4 regions of the Paenibacillus sp. FSL P4-0081 genome follow, and region 1 is predicted to be linked to each of the others. Evidence: predicted binding sites of a transcription regulator. Region 1 holds the regulator's gene; each other region holds the start of a gene.

Region 1 (4,189 bases):
CAGCGATCTTTAAGGGGAGAGGACACTATTTGTGTCTCCGTAAGTTTGAACATAGAATTAATAAAAGGGACTTCACAAGTCCCAGGGAAGAAGCGCTTACGGCCGCGCAGATGATGGTCTGGCTGACCCAGACGGAGACCGGCGATGATGAAGAGCTGAACTTAAGCGGGCGCGGCGGTGATTTCTGGGAGACCGTAGCCAGTGATACCGACTCTTGTCTGGGACGCTCATGCCCTTGGTTCAGGAAATGTTATTATCACCGGGCCAAGCATGAAGCCGGGATTTCCGATGTGGTGGTGACTAACCACTCCAAGTTATTCGCAGATGTTAAGGCCGGGCATCAGCTGCTTCCGGCTTACGAGCATCTCATCATTGATGAGGCGCATCATCTGGAGGACATTGCCGGCAAACATCTCGGAATGCAGATGAAATATTTCACCGTGGCGCATACGCTCACCCGTCTGTACAAGGACAGCCGGAGCGGACAGCTGCCTGCCCTGCGCCAGACCCTGCAGTCGTCCGGCAGTGAGCAGGCTTCGGAATGGAGCGGTGTTATCGACCGGATCTATCCGGATCTGCTTACCGTCAAGGAGTCCTGGGATACACTTAGCGACAAGCTCTTCGGCCTGCTGCCTGAACGCAGCGATGCCGGAGCCGGTGAAGCCGGCCAGCTTGTCGCACGCCTGCAGCCGGGCAAGAAGCCCAAAGAGTGGGAGGAGCTGGCTGCTCTGGAGAATACACTCCATCTCAGCTTGAGTGATATCATCCGCAAGGGTGATAAAATGCTCAGTGAGATGCGTGATACGGACAGCCAGTCCTCTTCGGACAGTCTTGTGACGGATATCGGCGGGTTGTTCAAGGACCTGGCCTCCATCCGGGAGCAGATCCGTTTCTTTATGGGACTGAATGACGAGAATATCGTCTACTGGCTGGAGGGGAGCGGCAATTACCGCGGCAAATCGCTGCAGATGTATGCCGTTCCGGTGGATGTGAGCACCCAGCTCAGGGAGCTGTTCTTCGACAAGAAGAAGAGTATCATCCTGACCTCGGCCACCTTGTCTGTGGATAAGTCATTCCAGTTCATGATAGATAATCTCGGTCTTGGTGAGGCTGCAGAGCAGGGCCGTCTGATGACAGCCCTGCTTCCGTCGCCGTTCAAATACCGTGAGCAGGCACTGCTTGTCATTCCCCGTGATTTCCCGAGTGTCAAGGGAAGCATAGGGGATGCCCGCTTTGTGGATACACTGGTCCATTCTCTGGCAGAAACTGCCGTGGCTACCCGCGGGCGGATGCTGGTGCTCTTCACCTCCTACAAGATGCTGCGCCAGGTCTATGATCCGCTGAAGGAGGCCCTGGCTTCGCAGGATATCGCGGTGCTTGGACAAGGCGTAGAAGGCGGCAGCCGGAGCAAGCTGATCCGGCGGTTCCAGGACAGTACAGCGTCAGTCTTGCTGGGTACGAGCAGCTTCTGGGAAGGTGTAGACATTCCCGGTGAAGCTTTGACCTGTCTGGCCATTGTCAGACTTCCGTTCCAGCCGCCTAATCATCCGCTGGCTGAAGCGAAGTCGGAGCTGCTCCAGGCACAGAAGAAGAATCCGTTCATGAAGCTGTCCGTCCCGCAGGCTGTAATCCGCTTCAAGCAAGGCTTCGGGCGGCTGGTCCGCACCGCGCAGGACCGCGGAATCGTTATTGTATATGATACCAGGGTAATCGAATCTTATTATGGGAAGTATTTCCTGTATTCGCTGCCCGGTCCCAAGATGGAGCATATGCTGACGGATCAGATCGTTCCGCGGATTGCAGAATGGCTTGAAGAAGGCGGGGTTTAATAATCCGTCTCCGGTTGATATTATGTATAAGTAATTATTGTTCTGAAGTCCCGTGCTCCACTGCTGCTGCCCAAACGGGCAGTAGTACCCGGAGCACGGTTCCTATAACCGGCTTATCAAGCAGCATATGCTATAAAACCTAAGTGAATGCTTACGAAGCGAGTTTTGCGAAGTTGAATCAAGCAGCATATGCTATCAAAACTTTTAGGAGGAGAAAACATGAAATCGGATAAAATATCGGAGGCCGTCGTTCGCAGACTCCCAGTGTACCTGCGTTTCCTGAACGATCTCCAAAAACGTGAAATCTCAACAGTTTCTTCTCAGGAGCTGGGACAGAAGCTTGATCTCAACCCCGCCCAGATCCGCAAGGACCTGGCTTATTTTGGTGATTTCGGCAGAAAAGGCATTGGTTATGATGTCTCTTATCTGATTGAGAAGATCAGGCATATTCTCAAGCTGGACCAGCAGATTAATGTAGCTCTGGTAGGTGCAGGTAATCTTGGCCACGCCTTGTCGAATTACAATGCTTACTTGAAGGATACGATGAAGATTACAGCTGTATTTGATGCTTATGAGCCTAAGGTAGGCCAGCAGATCAACTCGTTGACTGTTCAGCCGATGAGTGAGCTGGGGGATACCATCCGTGCACAGGGCATCCGCATCGGGATTATTACCGTTCCGGACAGTGAAGCACAGAACGTTGCTGACATTCTGGTGGATTCGGGCATTGAGGCGATCCTGAATTTTGCGCCTGTAATTCTGAAGACTCCGGCCAATATCCGGATTCATGCCGCCGATTTCACTACGGATCTGCAGAGTCTGGCTTATTATTTGCATGACGGAAAGGACGAAGCTGAAGATGAGCAGCAATAAAACCATTATTAAAAACGGGCGTTTTCTGGTGCCTGGCAGCGATAAGCCGGTGCTGAGCGGTTATATGACCATCGAAAATGATCTGATTACTTACATAGGTGAAGATAAGCCTGTAATTGAAGAGGATGCCGAGGTTATTGACGGCAGCCGGCTGCTGTTCATGCCGGGTCTCGTCAACACCCACGGCCATGCGGCGATGTCACTGCTGCGCGGCTACGGCGATGATATGGTACTGCAGGCTTGGCTGCAGGAAAAAATGTGGCCGATGGAAGAGAAATTCACCGGTGATGATGTGTACTGGGGAACCTCTTTGTCCGTTCTTGAGATGCTGAAGGGCGGCACTACGACCTTCCTCGATATGTATGACCATATGGACCGGGTTGCTGAGGTTACCGAGCAGTCAGGCATCCGTGCTGTACTTATGCGCGGTGTTATTGGCCTTTGTCCGGAAGAGGTGCAGAATCATAAGCTCGCGGAGGCGATTGCTTTTGCCCGGAACTGGCATGGCAAGGCTGACGGCAGAATTACTGCAATGCTCTCGCCGCATGCGCCTTACACCTGTCCTCCGGAGTTTTTCATGAAGTTTGTCCAGGCGGCTCATGATCTTGATCTGCCGATGCACACGCATATGTCCGAAACGCGTCATGAAGTGGAGCAGAATGTGGCCGATTACGGCCTGCGTCCGGTCGCTCATCTGGAGAAGCTGGGAATGTTCACCCGGCCGTCCCTGATCGCCCATGGTGTTCATCTGAACGATGAAGAGATTGAGATTCTGGCCCGCCACAATGTTGGTGTATCCCACAATCCCGGCAGCAATCTGAAGCTGGCCAGCGGAGTAGCCCGTGTTCCTGAGCTTCTTAGAGCAGGAGTTAAGGTCTCCCTGGGTACGGACGGTGCGGCAAGCAACAACAACCTGGATATGTTCGAAGAAATGCGGCTGGCCGCGCTGATCCACAAAGGTGTAAGCGGTGATCCTACAGCAGTACCGGCTCCAGAGGCGCTGCTGATGGCGACCGAATATGGTGCACAGTCTATTTTCCTGAACCAGGTAGGCCGGCTTGCAGCAGGGATGAAAGCCGACTTCATTGCGATTGATATTGATCAGCCGCACTTGCTGCCGCATACCGATCTTTTGTCCCATGCGGTATATTCAGCCAGTGCCAAGGATGTGGAGAATGTCTGGGTGAACGGCAAACAGGTTGTGAAGCACGGACAATGTCTGACACTAGATGAAGAAGCTATCCGCCGCAAAGCGCAGGAAACGTTCGAGGGACTGCTTAAACGGTAATACAGGTTTAAAGGGAAAGGAAGCTGCATGTTGAAGAAGAGGAGAAAATGGCTTCCGCTGGGGATTTCCCTGGTTCTGCTCCTTCTGTTCGGACTAAGCCAGTTTTATGCCTACATTATGAAGGATCAGTGGAACGAGCGGAGTGAAGCCAAAGAGATTGCCAGAGCGCGGGCCGGCTTAACTGAGGTAACCAAAGCAC
Region 2 (4,189 bases), 260 kb from region 1:
TCTGTGCTTCCGAGCAAGCGGTTATCATTGAAGAAGCGATTTTTGACCAAGTGAAGAAGAAAATGATTGCGAACGGCTGCTACTTTGTAAACAAAGAAGAAGCTGCCAAGCTGACAAGCGGCGCAATGAATGTAGAAAAATGTGCGGTTAACCCGGCTATCGTCGGCCAATCCGCTGTGAAGATCGCTGAAATGTGCGGAATTCAGGTTCCTGCCGGCACGAAGATCCTGGTAGCTGAACTTGAAGGCGTAGGTACCAAATATCCGTTGTCCGCTGAGAAGCTGAGCCCTGTTCTGGCTTGCTACAAAGTGAAGAACGCAGATCAGGGTATCGAACGCGCAGCTGAAATCGTTGAATTTGGCGGCATGGGCCACAGCTCGGCTATCCACTCGAACAACGAAGAAGTAATCATGAAGTTCTCCAACCGTCTGCAAACCGGACGTATTCTCGTCAACTCGCCATCCACACACGGCGCAATTGGCGATATTTACAATACTAATATCCCTTCATTGACACTGGGCTGCGGATCTTATGGACGCAACTCTGTATCGCAAAACGTGACTGCAATCAATCTGATCAACGTGAAAAGGGTGAACCGTCGTACCGTGAATATGCAATGGTTTAAAGTACCTGACAAGATTTACTTCGAAAAGGGATCCACACAGTACCTGGCCAAAATGCCTGATATCACTCGCGTAGCTATTATTACTGACCCTATGATGGTTAAACTGGGCTATGTGGAAAGAGTTGAGCATTACCTGCGTCAACGCCAGACTCCGGTAGCGATCGAAGTGTTCTCGGAAGTTGAACCGGATCCATCGACAACTACTGTAGAAAAAGGCGCTGCAATGATGAACAGATTCCAGCCGGACTGCATCATCGCACTCGGCGGCGGTTCCCCAATGGATGCTGCAAAAGGAATGTGGTTGTTCTACGAACACCCGGATGCAGACTTCAACGGCCTGAAACAGAAGTTCATGGATATCCGCAAACGGGTATACAAATTCCCTAAGCTCGGCAACAAAGCGAAATTCGTTGCGATTCCAACAACTTCCGGTACAGGTTCTGAAGTAACTTCGTTCGCAGTTATCACAGACAAGACAACTGGCAATAATACTAAGTATCCGCTTGCTGATTATGAGCTGACTCCAGACGTAGCTATTATTGATCCGGAGTTTGTATACAGCTTGCCGAAAACTGCTGTTGCCGATACAGGTATGGATGTATTGACACATGCAATTGAAGCTTATGTATCTGTAATGGCTAGTGACTATTCCGATGGTCTGGCAATCAAAGCCATTCAACTGGTATTCCAGTGGCTGGAGAAATCCGCACTGCAAGGCGACAAGCTTGCCCGCGAAAAAATGCACAACGCTTCGACTCTGGCAGGTATGGCTTTCGCTAATGCATTCCTGGGTATCAACCACAGCTTGGCGCACAAATGGGGCGGACAGTATCACACAGCACATGGCCGTACCAATGCCATCCTGATGCCGCATGTTATCCGTTACAATGCCAAGAAACCTACGAAGTTCGCTTCGTTCCCTAAATATTCGCACTTTGTAGCTGACGAACGGTATGCTGAAATTGCCCGTATCCTGGGATTGCCAGCACGCACAACCGAAGAAGGCGTAACCAGCTTGATCAATGCAATCCGCGACATGAACAAAAAACTCGGTATCGAAGAATCCTTCTCGGCTCTTGGCTTTGATCCTAAGGACTTCGAATCCCGTGTAGATTACCTGGCTGACCGTGCATTTGAAGACCAATGTACAACTGCCAATCCAAAAATGCCGCTGGTATCTGAACTTGCTGATGTATACCGCAACGCATTCTATGGAAGATTCGACAACTAATTTAAGATTGTCTGGCAAAGAACAAGGTTAAAGGTTAATATGGAACTGGATGGAAGTGACAAATATCACCGAAAGAGTGATATTTGTCACAGTCCTTTTTCAGAAAATAAACTAAAATGTTTATATAAACAACGATCCCAGTTATGAAGCCGCGATTGTGAATTTTATAACAACCAATAGCTATGGGATCACGAGACACGGGATTAACCTTCAAGCCCGCGATCTCTACAAATATACTAAATATAAATGGAGGGATTTAGCATGTCGGTGATTGAAAGAGAAGTACAAGAGGTTAAGTCGGGTTGGAGAAGTTTTACTAAGGGTACATGGGCTAAGAAAGTTGACGTTAATAACTTTATTGCCAAGAACATCAAGCCTTATGAAGGAAATGAAGAATTCCTGGTAGGTCCTACCAGCAACACCACTGAACTGTGGAAGATTATCTCCCAGCTTAGCAAGGAAGAAAGAGAAAGAGGCGGAGTATGGGATGTATCCCTCGATACTGTCTCCACGATCACTTCCCACAATCCAGGCTACATCGACAAGGATAAGGAACAAATTGTCGGCGTTCAGACTGATGCTCCTTTCAGACGTTCCATTCAACCGTTCGGCGGTATCAAAATGATGATCGACGCCACTAAAGCTTATGGCTTCGAGCTTCCGCAAAATATCGTTGACATGTTCACGAACATCCGCAAAACGCATAACCAAGGCGTATTTGATGCATATACACCAGACATGAGAGCTGTGCGTAAATCCGGCGTAATTACAGGTCTTCCTGATGCTTATGGCCGCGGACGTATCATCGGCGACTATCGCCGTATTGCCCTGTATGGTATTGATTTCCTGATTAAAGACAAGAAACAACAATTGACTGAACTTGAAGTAGATTCCATGACAGAAGAAGTAATTCGTCTGCGTGAAGAGCTGTCCGAGCAAATGCGTGCTCTGGGCGAACTGAAACAAATGGCTGCTGCTCATGGTCTTGATATCTCTAAACCAGCTAATAACTTCAAAGAAGCTACTCAATGGGTATACTTCGGTTATCTGGCTGCAGTTAAAGAGCAAAACGGTGCGGCAATGTCCCTCGGACGCGTATCCTCTTTCCTTGATATCTATGTACAACGTGATTTCGAAGAAGGTACTCTTACTGAAGAGCAAGCACAAGAAATCGTTGACCATTTCGTAATGAAACTGCGTATCGTGAAATTCCTGCGTACGCCTGACTATAATGATCTGTTCTCCGGCGACCCTACTTGGGTAACTGAATCCATCGGTGGTATGGCTGAAGACGGAACAACACGCGTAACTAAGAACAGCTTCCGTTTCCTGCATACCCTGTACAACCTGGGTCCTGCACCAGAGCCGAACCTGACCGTACTGTGGTCCGAAAAGCTGCCTGAAGGCTTCAAAAAATATTGTGCTAAGGTTTCCATCGAAACCAGTGCGATCCAATATGAGAACGATGATGTAATGCGTCCATACTGGGGTGAAGATTACGCAATTGCCTGCTGCGTATCCCCAATGCGTATCGGTAAACAAATGCAGTTCTTCGGTGCCCGTGCCAACCTGGCAAAAGCCCTGTTGTATGCAATCAACGGCGGTAAGGATGAAAAATCCGGCGCTCAGGTAGGTCCTGAATATCCGGCGATCACTTCCGAATACCTTGATTACGACGAAGTAATGAAACGCTTCAAACCAATGATGGAATGGCTGGCTAAGACTTATGTCAACACGCTGAACATCATTCACTACATGCATGACAAATATTCTTACGAACGTATCGAAATGGCACTGCATGACCGCGACATTCTGCGTACTATGGCTTGCGGTATTGCCGGTCTGTCCGTTGCTGCCGACTCCCTGAGCGCAATTAAATACGCTAAGGTTAAACCGATCCGCAACGAAGAAGGTATTGCTATCGACTTCGAAACTGAAGGTGAATTCCCTTGCTACGGTAACAACGACGACGCTGTTGACAACATCGCGGTTGAACTGGTTGAAACCTTCATGAGCATGATCCGTAAAAACAAAACTTACCGTGATGCTGTACCGACTCAATCGGTATTGACTATCACTTCGAACGTTGTTTATGGTAAGAAGACTGGTACTACTCCTGATGGACGTAAAAAAGGCGAACCGTTCGCACCTGGTGCTAACCCAATGCACGGACGCGACAAGAAGGGTGCACTTGCTTCCCTGAACTCTGTTGCTAAACTGCCTTACTCCGATGCACAGGATGGTATCTCCAACACATTCTCAATCGTTCCTAAGGCTCTGGGTAAAGACGAAGAATCCCGTAAGTCCAACCTGGTATTCATGATGGACGGATA
Region 3 (4,189 bases), 1.9 Mb from region 1:
CACCCATCTGCCAGGCGATTTGTGCCGTTGGCGGATACGGACGGCCGTCCGGTGCGAACACAACCGCACTGTCACCGGCTACAAATACATTCTGGTGTGAAGTGGATTGCAGGAACTCATTCACGGTTGCGCGGCCGCGGTTCACTTCAAGCCCGGACTCACCGATCAGCGGGTTGCCCTGCACGCCGCCGGTCCAGACGAAGGTATTCGCCACAATCTGGCGGCCGTCCTTCAGATCAATGGTATTGCCTGCTACATTAGTAACAGGAAGACCTGTCAGGAACTGAACTCCCCGTTTCTCGAGGCTGGTTGTAGCGCGCTCAATCAGATGATCCGGCAGAACCGGAAGAATCTTCGGGCCGGCTTCTACGAGCAGCAGCTGGATCTCAGCCGGATTCACTCCATATTTCTTAGTCAGCTTGGGCAGTACATCGGCAATTTCACCTACAAGCTCAACACCTGTCAAGCCGCCCCCGCCGATCAGGATGGTTGCATCGGCCGCATTGCCGCTTTTGGCATATTCACGAATCCGGTCTTCAATATGTCCGTGAATCCGCAGTGCATCCGCCGCCGATTTCAGCACCATGCTGTACTGTTCAAGTCCCGGAATGCCGAAATAAGCCGTCGTGCTGCCCAGACCGACAACAAGAGCATCATAAGTCAGCATTACACCATCCGAGAGGATGATTTGCTTGTTCTCCACCGAGAACGAATTAACCTTGGCAATCTTCAGATCGATATCCTTACCGGCGAACAGCTTGGCAAGCGGCATGGCAACCGCCTGTTCAGAAGCACTTCCTGCTGCAAGGCGGTGTAGTTCGGTAATGATCTGGTGTGTCGGATACTGATTAACCACTGTAACTCTGGCTTCAGCTTTGCTCATATATTTGCGCACGGTTAGCGCACTCAATAAGCCGCCGTAACCTGCACCTAGAATAACTATGTGTTTTGACATCATATTTCCTCCATCCCTACGATTAAGAATTGAACAATAATTACTTACCGGATTGGCGTTCGCCGCTGACCTGCAGGTATGCATTCATGAAACGGAGCACGTTTTGTACCTGCGGGTCCTTGATCATTTTCATCATGCCAAACAGGCTGATGGTTTCACTGCTTGCATCCGCGCGGTCTTTCGCTTCAATAACCGTAGCCGCCAAATTCTTGACAGAGCCTACCACAGGACCCGCCATCTCCTTGATTGCGCCTACCGTATCATTTTTCAATACTTCATCCGTTGCAACCGACTGTACGAAATCGACCGATTTGGTTAATACATTCACCAGTTGGGTAATCTGCGGCAGCTGCTCCACCAGAAGAATCAGGGATTCCTGAACTTCCGGCTTCAGAAGCTGATTCAGCAAATCCTCTTGGGGAAGGCCTGCTGCGGGTATTTCTTGTTCCAAAGGGGTTTGGGTAATGGTTTCTGACATATTGAAGTCTCCTTTACAATGGCATTGCTGCTTAAAAGTATTCATCCACTGAAACTATGTGACTATTATAACATTCCGGTTGTAATAAATGTCACAATGTTTTTGGCTTTATAGCCTTATTTTGTGATTAAAATCACTTCTTTTCTCGCTTTTTCAAAATTTATCGACTATTTGAACTAAAATTCACAATTTACTGTTGTTTAATCATTGACGTACACTTGTAGTTGTGATATTTTAAGCAAGTAACTTATTGTAAGCTTATTTATTAATATCAGCTATTGATTTTTACTAACCAACATACATATCCCAATGGAGGTCATTATTTATGAGTGCTTTTTCAGAATTGGTACAGTCCCGCAGATCGGCAATGAATTTCGTTGAAGGGGTGCAAATCCCACAGAATGAGCTGGAGGAGATGTTCTCACTGGCCCGCCTGGCTCCATCGGCCTTCAACCTGCAGCACGCCCACTACAAAGTCATCAGCGATGACACTGTGAAGGAAGAAATCCGTAAAGGTGCTTACGGTCAATACAAAATCCACACCGCCTCGGCTGTCATCGTCGTGCTGGGTGACAAAAACGCCTACCAGCAGGCTCCAGAAATCTATAGCGGACTTAAAATGCTGGGAGCCATGAGCGAAGAGGATTACGACCGCACCATTCAGTCTATTAATGATTCTTATACTGGAAAAGACGCTTTCCAGCGGGATGAAGCAATCCGCAATGCTTCCTTGTCAGCTATGCAGTTCATGCTGATTGCCAAAGACAAGGGCTGGGATACCTGCCCGATGATCGGTTTTGATCCGGAGGCGGTGAAAGCTACCCTCGGGCTCAGCGACAACTTCGTTCCGGTAATGCTGATTACGATCGGCAAAGACAACAAGCACAAAATTAGACCGCGCGGCTACCGCAAGCCGGTTAATGAGTTCGTTGAATTTATCTGAGAATAAACCCGGTCCAGCGAAGTCCCTGTTTAATAGTTGACAGCAAAAAGGTCTTCCGGCAGCTTAACCGGAAGACCTTTTTGCTGTGATTTTATAAGATAAAGCTTCAGTCTGATGTTCATTTGGCATAATGCAGTATAGCCGCTGCCGCGCGTTCCCGCCGCTCCGCATCGGGACTGTGCAGGGCAGCCTTCAGAACAGCCAGCGCCTCAGCTATTGTGGCTTCATCCACACGGGCCGGGGAATGAGCAGTCTCCATATCGCCAGCCGAAGAATCTGCAAGCCACAAATCCATTCTTGCTGCAGGCAGCAGCCCTGAATAGCGGGTAACCTCCTGATCCGAAGCAAGCCGTGCTTGTACTGCAGAATTCACAGCTGTACGGGGCAGACTCTTCAGCCAGGTTACTCCGCGCCGGTGCGCAGTTCCGCCCTCCACACTCTCCTGCCGGGCATCAAAGAAATAATCACCCAGATCGCCAAGGTATACCCATTCCTCATCCGCAATCAGCACATAATCCCCGTCCTGCATCACGTTGACGAACGTGTCTAAACTGCTGAGAGCTTCTTCCAGCTCCTGCCCCTGATAAGCTCCGGATGCAGCCAGCCTGCTGCGGATATCCTCTCTCCCGCTGGACTCCAGATCTCCAACAACAGGATCTCCCGCACATACATAATTATCCTCCAGAAAAGACTTGATTAACCCGCTGCGGGTTCCGTCAAGCCTCACTCCAAACAAACTCATCCTTTTCTTCCTCCCTCAAGTGCCCGGATAGCTGAACCGCAACATAACAATCAGTAAATTATACAGCAAACGGCAACGCTTTTGCCGTCCATTTTATAAGACAGCACTGTTCCAGGGCACCAAATTTGCCCTGCAGGTGAATCAAGCTAGAGATTGTGAAGCTACCTGCGGACAAATCATGCTGGAGCTAAGTAGCTTAGCAATTGCACTTTTCCTCACCTGGAGCTTGGCTGGAGATTGGCTAGAGCATCACGGGCTCATGAACGCATCAGCTCGTGAGGAGCACTGGGATTCCGTTATTTGCGAAGAAATGGCGAATTGCCAGGACATTCGGACTGAGATTCCGTTAATGTCCTGAAACGCCTTGTTATAGCGCTTAAAAGAACAGGATAAAGGATTCTCAGTCCGAATCCTCCTGATCAGGAGGCTTTTTGGCGAAATAAGGGCTTGTGTTCGGAATCCTCCTAAAAAACTAAGGATAAGGAAGCATAATAGCGCTTACATGATCTTACAGTGAAAAATAACCGCAAATTTAAAGTATTCGCCTTTTTACGGCTGCGGCATGTCACGGTATAATACAGGTATCAACTCAAGGAACCATACACTGCGGTAAGAACGCATGCGGGGGCAGAATCTCCGGCAGTCCTCTTAAGCAGCTGTACTCCCTGAGCTTGAGACTATATCTTTGATCCTGGCGTTATAGCTTTCAATCCATCCCTACACGAAATGGTATGAGCTTCTTAAAGCTCAAAAGCCCACAATCAATCCTATCGTGGTCAGCGGATGAATTAGAGAAGATTTAACGGGCAGGATAGGCAAATTGACTGCCGCCTCGGACGATTTCTACCCGGCTGAGTACAAAGGATAGGATAAGGAGTCTGAGAAGAACATGGGTATAGTGGTTATTATATAAACCTCTATTGTTGATGAAGCTATCAATAATAGAGGTTTATATGTGTTATAGGGGGATTTATTTTAGTTATAGCGGGACAAGCATGCAGCTGACCTTGGCATAGGCCGCTTTAGCGCAGGCCTTCGGCAACTTTAAGCAGAGTCTCTTTGGATACATCC
Region 4 (4,189 bases), 4.0 Mb from region 1:
TCTAACGCCCATCTCCATCACCCTTCAAAATATGAAATAAAGTTCATATTCGCATTATATGAACCAAAGTTCACATTTGTCAATCACAAAAAACGAACCATGGTTCAACTTTTATTGACAGCTTAAAACGGCTCCTCTAGAATTCGTACTATAAGGGGGACCTTAAGACATGGGTGAAATCGAGGACAAAGTTAGAACTCCGCAGCAGGAGCGCAGTATCAGAACCAAGGAAGCCATTATCCGGGCGGCAATGAAGCTATTCTCGGACAAGGGCTTCCATCAGACCAATACCAAGGAAATCGCAGCGGCGGCCGGGGTATCCACAGGCAGCTTCTATTCCTATTTTATTGATAAAAGAGCCGTATTCATCGATGTTCTCCATATGTACGGCGATGACCTTCTGGCCAGGATCGATGCTTCAATGTCAGAGATTAATTTCGAAACGATCGGCCGCTCCGAGCTGATTCTGCATCTGATAGACACCCTTCTGCTCTCGCATAAGGCGTTTATCGGATATCATAAAGATCTGAGCATCATGTACCACAGTGATGAGGTCATCAAGCAGCTGATGGATGCCCAATATGAAACAGGCCGGCTCAGAACGCTTAAGTACCTGCAGATGGGTCAGGATGAATTGAAGACTGAAGACGTTGAGGCAGCTTCCGTAATTGTGTTCGAAGCGGTGAGTGCAATCGTCGATGTCATTTCCTTCTCCCCGCAGCGGATTGCCGTGGACCGGTTGAAGTCGGAGCTGGTCAATATGCTTGTCCAATATCTGTACAAGTAGCGCCTCCGTTACTCTCGTGCTAACACATCTGGCCGCTGATTCAGCCGGCGCGAACCTGCATTGTTGTACTTTATGCAGGATTTCCGGCGATTCGGCGGGCCGCAAAAAAGAGCAAGCGGCCGGAAACCTCCCGCAGCTTGCTCTTTTGCATTCAAATCCTTCTGATTACCGTTTATCCTTCCAGAAATTCACCGGCTCCATATCCTTTGTAATGACCTGGAAGGTGTAGCCATCCTTCTTAAGCGCTTCTAGCAGACGCGGCAGCACCTTGAGGGTGGCCTTCTGATCATGCATCAGAATAACCGGATTGGTCTTCGACTTCTTCAGCGTGTGAACCTGCTCCATTACTGTATTGTAGATCTTGTCACTGTCCTCTTTGTATCTCCAGTCATTCGAATCCACATTCCAGTCCCAGAGATGATAGCCCTGACCCAGCACCTTATCCCGGAAAGACTTGGTGAAATACGGTTTGCTTCCGTAAGGCGGCCGGATTAGCGTTGTAGTAGCACCCGTCAGCTTCTTAAGGACAGCATTATCGCCCGACATCTCCGCCAGTGCCGCAGCCGGGGAAGCATAGAATTTCTCCTTGCGGTGTGTCATGCCATGAAGCCCCAGGCCGTAGTCCTCCTTCACAATCCGCTTCACCTGCGAAGGATATTTGTTCATATTATTTCCCAGCATGAAGAAGGTTGCCTGCACCTCATACTTGCTTAAGATATCCAGCAGCTGGGAAGTCGTCGCCGACGGGCCGTCATCAAAAGTAAGATACACGGTTTGTCCCGGCTTGCCGGGTTCAGCGGATGGCGCAGGAGCCGCAGGCACTGTTTCCTTCGGCTTCAGCTCTGCTGCATACTGGGTGACAAAGGCTTCATCCGTAAGCCCCGCCGAGCCGTCCTTCACCCGGAGTAAATATTTATCCCCCGCAAAGGATATGATATACCCAAGATACCCGCTTACTTTCAGCGGAACCATAAGTTTACCGTCCTGCAAAAAAGTGCTCACAGGCACCACTGTGCCATCTTTGAGCACAGCGCCGGCATCGCCCTGCAAGGTCAGCGAGCCGGAGCCGCCAGACACCAGAACTCCGTCGGTCAGGCCGGTAAGCGTCCATTTTAATTCATCGGCCAGAGCACGCAGCGGGACATAGTAAGTGCCTTTTACAGACACGGCTTCTATACCGCTCAATTTATCGTTGATCCCGAGCTTTAGTACATTAGTCTTACCTTCAGCGTTAGCAGGGATCTGTACAAGACCCGTAATCAGGAATAAAGAGAAGAATAACAGCATTATTTTTTTAATGGGCACAGCAGCAATCTCCAATCTATGTATATTTGTCTATTACTTTATCACACATAGATATAACGTAATTTGAGAGATTGTAACCGCAAGCTAAAATATTGTTACCCTTTTTGCAATGAGAAAATGATTATTCAGCTTTTTTTCTGAAATACGACAATTCGCGTCGAATGCTGTCACAGCAAGCAATATGCGGTTAAATCACATCTTTTTGACCCAAAATAAATGTGACAAAATTAATAACAATTGTGCAATCTTGAACAAAGTTTGAACAACCTTAAAATTAGCTTAAACTGCGCCACTACAGTGATCTTTATCATACCTTTAAGTAGTTGTAACAATTTGATCACACATATTTAACTTGTTCGCCATTTTTAAGGTCTTTTTTTAGCCTAATATACAAAATATGTATTTTGCATTATGGGTAAGTAGTTCTTACTATAGATACAGGTTAAGTAGTAAGACCGTTAATGAACGGCGAATGAAAAGTAGTATTGAAGGAAGGAGTTCTATATGAAAAAAAAGGGACCGTTATACGCTTTGTTTCTAAGCCTGATCCTTCTCCTGCCGGGATGCAGCTCGATCGCTGTTCTGAACCCGAAGGGGCCGTCTGCAAGGACGTTATCGGACACCATCATTCTCTCCATTGTTGTAATGCTTGGTGTTCTGGCAGTTGTCTACATCTTATATATCTTTGTTCTGGTGAAATACCGGGCGAAGAAGAGTAACGAGGGTTACATTCCTGAACACGAGGAGGGCAACAAGGTACTTGAAGCGATCTGGATTATTATCCCGATCATTATCGTCGCCTTCTTGTCAGTTGTAACCGTCAAGACAACTACCGAGGTTGAGAACGTGGCCGCGGATTACAAAGATCAGACACCGCTGGTCATTTACGCTTCATCCTCCAACTGGAAGTGGCATTTCAGCTATCCGGAGGAAGGCATTGAAACGGTTAACTACGTGAATATGCCTGTGCATCGTGCAGTTGAATTCAGAATGTACTCATTCGGCACCATTACCAGCTTATGGATTCCACAGCTTGCCGGACAAAAGTACGCCATGAGCGACATGCTCACCACGCTTCACCTTTCTGCTGATACCGAAGGCTCTTATATCGGAAAGAATGCCAACTTCAGCGGTAAAGGCTTTGCCCACATGGAATTTGAAGCCCTTGTTATGAGCAACAAGGATTATGACGAATGGGTGAATGACGTCAAGGAAACCGCGCCTGAGCTTACAGAAGATGAATTCAAAGGCCTGCTCGCCACGGACTTCCTCGGACGCAAAACCTATTCCTCGACCCATTTGGAGTTCAGTCCTCCCCCTGGAGACCACAGTGAACACATGAGTGGTGACGGAAGTGAGATGGATATGGACAACGGCAGTGAAGAGCATCAGGATAACAAAGAGATCCACCCTTCTCCTGAGCCGTCCAGCGGAACCGAATTTGACAGCGAACCTGATCCGGAAGTCGAACAGCCGCTGCCAAGCTCACCCGTAGATGCCGAGACTCATGATGGCCACTAGCTCTGCAAGAGCTTAACGTAACACACTGAAAGGAGCCACCCTAATGGATTTAGACAAATTTAAGGTTCACGGCGAACCCTTGATATACGGAGCCATGGTCAGCATTGCACTTGCCACCATCGGGATTCTCGTCGGGCTTACCTATTTCAAGAAATGGGGATACCTCTGGCGTGAATGGCTTACTACTGTAGATCACAAAAAAATCGGTGTCATGTATATCCTCGCGGCGCTGCTCATGCTGTTCCGCGGCGGTGTGGACGCGATGATGATGCGTCTGCAGACGGCAGCGCCGGAAATGAAATTCCTCGATGCCCAGCATTACAATGAGGTATTTACCACGCATGGCCTAATCATGATCCTGTTCATGGCCATGCCGTTCATCATCGGTCTGATGAATGTGATCATTCCGCTGCAGATCGGCGCGCGTGACGTCGCGTTCCCGCGGCTTAACGCCGTCAGCTTCTGGCTCTTCTTCATGGGGGCCATGCTGCTGAACATTTCCTTCGTTATCGGCGGATCGCCGGATGCCGGATGGTCAGCCTACTTCCCGCTGGCGAGTCTTGAATTCAGCCCGAC

What was found. The regulator Rex, encoded in region 1, represses fermentation and respiration genes when NADH is low (regulators of the CRP and FNR family bind a similar motif). The targets are predictions, from matches to a motif close to TTGTGAAATATTTCACAA.
Region 2: pflB (formate C-acetyltransferase) is a predicted target of Rex. The motif match lies at 2,012-2,029, and genes of this name have one in related genera.
Region 3: P40081_RS14025 (DUF1641 domain-containing protein) is a predicted target of Rex. The motif match lies at 1,513-1,530, and genes of this name have one in related genera.
Region 4: qoxA (cytochrome aa3 quinol oxidase subunit II) is a predicted target of Rex. The motif match lies at 2,330-2,347, and genes of this name have one in related genera.

The regions. Positions count from the first base shown of each region.
Region 1 covers NZ_CP009280.1:5,253,166-5,257,354, reverse strand. Annotated here, with positions in the region: gene dinG (ATP-dependent DNA helicase DinG) at 1-1,829, shown strand, start outside; gene P40081_RS22535 (redox-sensing transcriptional repressor Rex) at 2,049-2,702, shown strand; gene P40081_RS22530 (amidohydrolase) at 2,689-3,990, shown strand; gene P40081_RS22525 (cell wall elongation regulator TseB-like domain-containing protein) at 4,018-4,189, shown strand, end outside.
Region 2 covers NZ_CP009280.1:5,510,463-5,514,651, reverse strand. Annotated here, with positions in the region: gene adhE (bifunctional acetaldehyde-CoA/alcohol dehydrogenase) at 1-1,856, shown strand, start outside; gene pflB (formate C-acetyltransferase) at 2,118-4,189, shown strand, end outside.
Region 3 covers NZ_CP009280.1:3,373,038-3,377,226, reverse strand. Annotated here, with positions in the region: gene P40081_RS14030 (NAD(P)/FAD-dependent oxidoreductase) at 1-955, opposite strand, end outside; gene P40081_RS14025 (DUF1641 domain-containing protein) at 996-1,433, opposite strand; gene P40081_RS14020 (nitroreductase family protein) at 1,759-2,376, shown strand; gene P40081_RS14015 (hypothetical protein) at 2,495-3,118, opposite strand; gene P40081_RS14010 (hypothetical protein) at 4,141-4,189, opposite strand, start outside.
Region 4 covers NZ_CP009280.1:1,251,999-1,256,187, reverse strand. Annotated here, with positions in the region: gene P40081_RS05380 (MFS transporter) at 1-12, opposite strand, end outside; gene P40081_RS05375 (TetR/AcrR family transcriptional regulator) at 170-787, shown strand; gene P40081_RS05370 (polysaccharide deacetylase family protein) at 953-2,092, opposite strand; gene qoxA (cytochrome aa3 quinol oxidase subunit II) at 2,597-3,613, shown strand; gene qoxB (cytochrome aa3 quinol oxidase subunit I) at 3,657-4,189, shown strand, end outside.